2 regions of the Carboxydocella thermautotrophica DSM 16521 genome follow, and region 2 is predicted to be linked to the other one. Evidence: riboswitches for the same ligand, from Rfam matches in the RefSeq annotation. Region 2 holds a riboswitch; the other holds the start of a gene.
The links. A riboswitch is a leader RNA that binds a small molecule or an ion and turns the genes downstream of it on or off. The one in region 2 is predicted to bind cobalamin.

Region 1 (3,857 bases), on a different contig from region 2:
TGAGGAGCTGATGCAGATTCATCCACAGGATGCAGACCGTTTTGGCATCAAGGATGGAGACCGGGTGGAAGTGACTTCCCGGCGCGGTAGGGTGGAAACCCGGGTGCAGGTAACCGATCTGGTGCCACCGGGCATGGTATTTCTCACTTTCCACTATCAGGAGACGCCAACCAATGTCCTGACCAATGCAGCTTTTGATCCGGTCTGCAAGATTCCGGAGTTGAAAATCAGTGCGGTGAAGATAAGGAAATTGTAAGGCTCATAAACAACAGGTTCATCTGAGTCTGATCGCCACCGGAAGCTATAATCTGGTCGGCGTATTTTTTTAATCGCACTCACAGCAAAGGCAAAGAGACCGCCGATGGCCGAAATGGTGCCGAAAATAATGGACATAATGCCGACAAAACCTGCCCACCTATCCATCTTATTGCTAAATTTTAGCTACAGGTATATAATTTTTCTACAGAATGGAGGGAAGCTGTTATGGACAGAACGAGAACGCCCTGGGAAAGATGTGTAGAGTTTCACGGCCATGAATGTCCTGGCCTGGCAGTGGGCTACCGGGTAGCGCAAATCGCCCTTAAAGAGCTGGGGGTAGAGCGAGCTCAGGATGAGGAGCTGGTAGCGATTGTGGAAAATGATGCCTGTGGGGTGGATGCTATTCAGGTATTAACGGGCTGTACGCTAGGTAAAGGAAATTTGCTTTACCGGGATTATGGCAAACAGGTTTATACTATAGGGAATAGGAAAAACAGGGAAGCAATCAGAATAGTGGTAAAGAGCGTCGGCTGGCGTCAGGAACTGGAAAAGCTGGGGCTTGACCGGGAGGGAAGAATCCGGTTTATACTGGAGCTACAGGAAGATGATTTTTGTACTGTGCAAAAAATTCCACTGGAATTTCCGGAGCGGGCCCGAATCTATAAGTCCTGGACCTGTGCGGAGTGCGGGGAATCAGTGATGGAAGCCCGACTCAGGGTAAAAGATGGTCAGTTTGTCTGCATTCCCTGTGCCGGGGAGTATAATCGTGGCTGGTAAATTTGTATAGTACATGACAGGGAGAAGGCAAAAATTTGCCCTCCCTAATTTTTGTGCGCCCGGCATGGGCGTTGTCTATAGGGTGAAAATCCCGAACGGCGAAGGTAGCAGTAGCCGTAGCTTAAGACAGGGTGTCCTCCGTGAGGTGGAATCTGAAGCAGTATTGACGTCAAACTGGTGAAGGGCCGAACACGAACCCTGGGCCTACCGGAGCGAGTAGTCCATATAATGTATAATGGCTAATGCCCGTAAAGGCTACTGGCGTATGTCTCGACAATTAAATAACGCCCTGAACAATGCCTACTGGCATAGTCAGGGCTTGAAGAGTTTAACTGAACGTTATCATCGCATTCGTCAAGCTTGGTGAACCGCCGTATACCGAACGGTACATACGGTGGTGTGAGAGGACGGGGGTTAATCACCCCTTTCTACTCGATTGATTTTTATATTACTGCTAGAATGAATTGGGGCTCATCATGTTCATTGAGGCAACACCGGCAAATATTCCGAAGAAAATCGCCAGGGCTATCATAATCAAATTGATAATGATTAATACTCCTTGAATTTTAAAGTAAGTATTAAGGTTCATAAACAACATGTTCAACTGAGTGGAATCGCCACCGGAAGTGATGATCTGGTCGGCATATTTTTTTGCACCGCGCAGTTTCAGTCCCAGTATTATCGTAATAATTCCAAGAATTGCACCTACGATAAAAGCAAAGAGACCAGCAATAGCTGAAATAACGCCGAAAATAACAGTCATTATACCTACAAAACCTACCCACCTGCTGTGTTGAGATAAAATTTCCCTGTCAACCAAAATATCACCCCATTTACATTTTTTATAATCAGATATATTCTCCCTTTGTTGACAAATTCCTCTTAAGTTCGCCAAAAATGGAAGAAAAATATAGGCCAGGACTGGTAGTACTTGCATTTCCACTGAAACTGTGTTATGATAAACAAAAACATAGCAGGAATGAGTGGTTCCGTATAAACGGAACTGAAAAGGGAAGTCAGTGCGAATCTGACGCGGTCCCGCCACTGTGAAAGGGAGCGACCTCAATTTAGCCACTGGGTTAATCCGGGAAGGCTGAGGGAGCGATGATCTTAAGCCAGGAGACCTGCTCATTCCGTTGGTGACCTGAGCCTGCGCGGACAGGCAGGGGGAGTAAAGGCTTATTTCTGTGGGCCAATAGTCCTCTGCTTGTAAAGGCAGAGGATTTTATTTATTGCTATCCCATTATCGTCTACCCAGGCGAGGTTATTATAGAGGGCGGAGTTGATCTGCCTTTTTCTTTTTTTGCTAATTAGACAGCAAAAAATTAGAAGCGCGACATTATTTTATAGTTTATAATTAACTCAAGCGATCTGGAGGTGATAAAATGGATAAGCTCACGCCCGCTCAGATGTGGCAAGCCTGTGTCAAGAGCATGCTCTACGGCTGGACGAGGTTAGGTGGAGCGCCGAGACCCACAGTAGAACAATGGAAATATGCGGTGATTGTCGGCTCGCTTTTGCTTCTGGGCGGTAATGGCGGCGTGGTGTGGGGGGAACAGCAGGTGCCTTCCGGTATTGCTGCCTTGATTATCGCTACTGTACCCCTCTGGATGGCCTTAATAGCCTGGGCCACGGGGGCACGGCCACGGCCGCAGCCCCTGGAATGGCTGGGCTTGATCCTCGGTTTCACTGGGATCCTCTGGCTAATTTCGCCTTCACTGGCCAGTGTTTCGGGGGCGATTAACAGCTATTACTTAATTGTGGTGCTGGCGGCGATCTCCTGGGCCTGGGGCTCTATTTACTCCCGCAAGGCTAACTGGCCTGATTCGGCCTGGCTTGCCATTGGCATGCAAATGCTGGCCGGAGGGCTGGCCTGTCTGGGGGCAAGTATTTTGCTGGGAGAGGCGGGCCGGTTGGACCTGAATGAGGTTACGATGCAGTCCTGGCTGGCTTTTGGTTATCTGGTGCTGTTTGGTTCGCTAGTGGGTTATAGCGCCTACATCTGGTTGTTAAAAAATGCAGATCCCCTCTGGGTGTCAACCTATGCCTATGTCAATCCGGTGGTAGCAGTATTGCTGGGCTGGTTCTGGGCCGGTGAGGAGCTGAATAGCAGCAAGCTGACTGGGGCCGTATTGGTACTGGCAGCGGTTGTGCTAATCAGCATTGAGAGGAACCGAAAGAAGACTGTAAAAAGTGTGTAATTTGTGTAATTAATTTAGGGGGAGGACATGGTTCTGTCCCCCTTTTTTGTGTTATAATAATGTAAAGTTATGGAGACTATTTCATTTTGTTGAGGTGATTAATTTGAGTGATCCTTTTATTGAATATTCCGAGTCAATGGTAGCAACTGTTGCAAAATTATTTGCATTAGAAGGGTCAGCTAAAGAAGTAGCCATACTTGCACATGCGGTTTTAGAAGTTGTACAGACAAATTTTGACAATTGGAATGGCGGAACTTATTTTTATACTCTCTATCTGTATTTACCGTTAAACTTATACGTTCAAATAGTAGAAGAAAAAGAGAAAATCCAGAAAAGAATATATGAAAAGTTATTTTCAGTTGGAGTTCCATATAATAATCATTGTTTTGAAGAAGTTTTGATATACCCTCAGGCATCCAATGATCCAAATTGGCGTGATAAAGCAAAAGCTTGGCTGTCAGGAAAAAATATTACAAACCAAGGCAGAGTAAGATCAGATAATATCGCATCGAGAAACTGTGATGGTTTATTATTTAGATCTCAGCCAGAAATTAACTTTATTTTGTTATAATAAAGGATGGCATAATGTTAGTTGTTGAAATAGATGGAGATACAGTTCAT
Region 2 (3,857 bases):
TCAGGAAAAGCTAAAAATTTCTCAGCGGCCTTTTGGCCTGCTCTGCCCGGCGTCAGGATTATTTCTTTGTACCCAGCTGCCCGGGCAATTTCCAGCTGAGGCAACAAGGATAGCTTAAATCGCTCTTCAGACATGGGCTCAACAATCCCGGTTGTTCCCAGTATGCTAATTCCACCAATAATCCCCAGTTTAGAATTCAATGTTTTCTCTGCCAGTTTTTCCCCTTCCGGTACATAAATAGTGATTTCTACCCCCTGCTTAATGCCAAGGGAGACCAGGGTCTTTTTAATATTATCCAGGATCATTTGTTTTGGTACAGGGTTTATGGCTGGCTCCCCTACGGCAACTTTCAATCCCGGTTTTGTTACGACGCCAACCCCTTTACCACCTTTGATAACAATATGACCCGACTCAATCAATCGTACACAAGCACCAATTATATGACCATGGGTAACATCAGGGTCATCACCTGCATCCTTAATTACTTCAGCCCAGCCAAAGTCAGTGCCAATACCACAGCTGGCAACAGGAATGTCAATCGTCTTTTGGTCTGGTAGAATTATTTTTATTTGCTGGGGATGTTTACCCGCTAGTGCCAGCAAGGCAGATACTGCAGCTGCCGTTGCGCAACTACCGGTAGTATAGCCTTTTTTCCCCGAAAAAAAGGACATATTTTTCTTCATAGTCCCTAAATCCCCTTATTATTTAGATAAGCAATTACATCATCTATTTTATTAAAAGCGTTTTCCTCTTGCTTAGATAAAACTATTAATGGTAAGCCTAACTCAAAAGCAGCTTTGGCCTTATTCTTTATCTCAGCATTATTTTCCTTAGCGACAATTACATCGGCTTTATAGGCTTGAAATAAAGCCTTGTTAAGTTTGGCAGAAAAAGGTCCCATCATGGCGATCAGGTTTTTGGGACTAATACCGTTTTTGAGGCACTTGTCAACCACTTTACTGTCGGGGATTACGCGAACAATAAATTGTTTTTCTTTTAGCGATGGGTGTTTTAATAAAAATTCCAGGTTATTGCTACCGGTTGTCAAAAAGATGTTACGACCAAAATTATTCAAGCTTGCCGCCAGTTGTTCCCAGGAATTAACTCGATGAAGCAGTTTATTATCTGGCAACAATGGCAGAGCATCACGATATTTAATGATCTCATAACCATTTCGCTGAAACCATTCCAGCAGAAAAAAAGGTGATTGAGAGAGCATAGGTCCGGAGTGATCGATAACTAACTTAATTTGATAGTTTGTCTTTAACCAGGGTAAATGCTCAAACATTTCCATTGCAGTAAAAGCATAATCGCTTCCATTAGCTAATGCCTGTTTTACTCCCAGGTCAGTAGCCGTTATTGTACAAAGGCAGTAACCGTGTTCCTTAAGTGGACGAATAAGTTTTTCCCCTGCTTTGGGCCCGGCAAAGATTACGATCATATCTCTCACGGCTCCGTTTATGAAAGATAAAAACAAAAACCCTGCCCGCTATAGGCAGGGTTAGCCTTCTTACCAACAACCTGCCTTTCCCTATCCTCCGTAGGTGAAGGCAAGTAGCAAGCAGGTCTCCTGGCTCAAGATCATCATCTGGTACGCCTTCCCGGTAATTGCCAGTGGCTAATTTGTACCAGACTCCCTTTCACAGTGGCGGGACCGCGTCAGATTTTCACTGACTTCCCTAAACTTGCTACACTTTTTTGTTGGCTTTATTATAACATTAGTCCTTTTCAATTGTCTATAAGGCAACAATAATTTTCTGAAAAATTAACACTCTCCGGCCGGAACGCCAAGATATTGGCTTACCACTTTCATGGCACAATAATCTCCGCACATAGTACAAACATCATCGCTTGAATTTAAAGGTGCTCGTTCCGAACGTATTTTTTCCGCTCTCTCCCGGTCGATTGCTACAACCATCTGTTCTTCCCAGTTTAATGATTTACGAGCCCTGGCCATGGCTAAATCCCATTCAGCCGCCCCTTTGACGCCTTTAGCCAGATCCCCTGCATGGGCGGCAATTCTGGCAGCGATTACTCCTTCCCGGACATCAGCGGCAGTGGGCAAGCGCAAATGTTCAGCAGGTGTAACATAGCATATAAAGTCAGCTCCTGCCGCCGAAGCCAGTGCGCCTCCTATAGCTGAAGTAATATGATCATAACCAGGCGCAATATCTGTAACCAGGGTTCCCAGGACAAAGTATGGGGCCTGATTGCTCAATTCTTTCTGTAACTGAATCGTAGAGTGGATATGATGTACTGGCACATGCCCGGGTCCTTCAATCATAACTTGAACCCCATACTCCCGGGCCCGGTCAACCAGTTCTCCAGCAATGATTAGGCCCTGAACCTGGGCACGATCCAAAGAATCATCTATACATCCAGGCCTAATGGCGTCACCAATACTGAGGACAACATCGTATTTTTTAGCTATTTCTAAAAGCCGATCAAACTGGGTATAGAGAGGATTTTCCGCCTGGTTGTGCAGCATCCAACCAGTTAAAAAGGCACCACCGCGACTAACTATATCCATTGTCCTTCCCTGTTTTTTCAGCCGGTTGACCACATCAAAATTCAGGGCACAATGGATAGCCATAAAATCTATCCCATCAGCAGCATGAGCCTCAATAGTAGCAAAGATATCTTCAGCTTTCATTTCGACAATACTACCGTATTTGGCGATTGCTTCTATTGCTGTTTGATAAATGGGCACAGAGCCAACAGGTAATTTGGTTTTAGCCAGGATTTCTTTCCGAATTCCATTGATATCCCCGCCAGTGCTCAAATCCATAATCGTGTCTGCACCGGCCTTTTCTGCAACCTGAAGTTTTTCCAGTTCCAGTTCCAGACTGGTGCTATCAGGGCTGGTTCCGACACTGGCATTCACCTTTGTTCTTAACCCTTTGCCGATGGCAACCGGATTACTATCTTTGCGGTTTTTGTTTTTCAATATAACAATCGTCCCTTCTGCTACTCCCTGGCGAATAAATTCAGGTGATACTTTTTCCTTTGCCGCAACATACTCCATTTCTTTGCTAATGATCCCCTGACGGGCCATTTCCAGTTGAGTCACTTCCCCTTCCTCCCTTTCTGAAGTCTATAATGATCGCCAAATCTAGCTGCTTTTTTTGCCGCTTCCACCCCTGCGTAAACGTGTTCTACAGTGGGAAAAGCAACATGTTCTGCTGGTGTAACATAACAGATAAAGTCGGCACCGGCAGCGACAGCCAATGCTCCCCCAATGGCACTGGTTAGATGATCATAACCAGGTGCAATATCAGTTACAATGGGGCCAAAAACGAAGTATGGACTATTGGAGGTCAATTTCTTCATTAAGTTAATTGTAGGATGGATATCCTGAATAGGAGTGTGACCAGGGCCTTTAACCTGGACTTGCACTCCAAAATCTCTTGCTCTTTTTACTAGATAACCTATTACAGCTAGTTCTGCTGTTTGAACTGTATCTAACGAATCATGGACACTGCCGGGACGAAAAGCATCAGCCAGGCTTAAAACTATGTCGTGTTTTTTCAGGATCTTCAATAGCTTATCATAGTGTTCGTATAATGGATTTTCCTTTTTATGCTCTAACATCCAGGCAGTTAGAAAAGTACCGCCATAACTTACAATCGGCTCTTGACGGTTTTGTTTCAAGTAAAGATCCAGGGTGAATTGATTTAAAGAACAATGAAAACCCATGAAAGAGATACCGTCTTCAGCCTGCTTTTCTATAGTTTCAAATAACTGACTCGCCGACATTTTCAGACAGGATCCATATTTTTCTCTCGCTTCGATTAATGCCTGGTAAAGAGGGAGAGTTCCGACAGGTAAAGATGTTTCCCGGATTAGATTTCGGCGAA

Region 1: linked by a shared signal. The riboswitch ahead of B5D20_RS02225 (EamA family transporter) and the one ahead of B5D20_RS01330 (precorrin-6A/cobalt-precorrin-6A reductase) in region 2 are both predicted to bind cobalamin.

Annotation. Positions count from the first base shown of each region.
Region 1 covers NZ_FUXM01000003.1:104,136-107,992, forward strand. Annotated here, with positions in the region: gene fdhF (formate dehydrogenase subunit alpha) at 1-256, shown strand, start outside; gene B5D20_RS02215 (FmdE family protein) at 484-1,035, shown strand; gene B5D20_RS14185 (hypothetical protein) at 1,271-1,402, shown strand; gene B5D20_RS02220 (DUF5362 family protein) at 1,490-1,855, opposite strand; cobalamin riboswitch at 2,000-2,181, shown strand; gene B5D20_RS02225 (EamA family transporter) at 2,421-3,236, shown strand; gene B5D20_RS13970 (hypothetical protein) at 3,340-3,807, shown strand; gene B5D20_RS13975 (hypothetical protein) at 3,822-3,857, shown strand, end outside.
Region 2 covers NZ_FUXM01000002.1:78,771-82,627, reverse strand. Annotated here, with positions in the region: gene cbiD (cobalt-precorrin-5B (C(1))-methyltransferase CbiD) at 1-683, opposite strand, end outside; gene B5D20_RS01330 (precorrin-6A/cobalt-precorrin-6A reductase) at 689-1,441, opposite strand; cobalamin riboswitch at 1,544-1,704, opposite strand; gene bzaB (B12 lower ligand biosynthesis ThiC-like protein BzaB) at 1,766-3,070, opposite strand; gene thiC (phosphomethylpyrimidine synthase ThiC) at 3,067-3,857, opposite strand, start outside.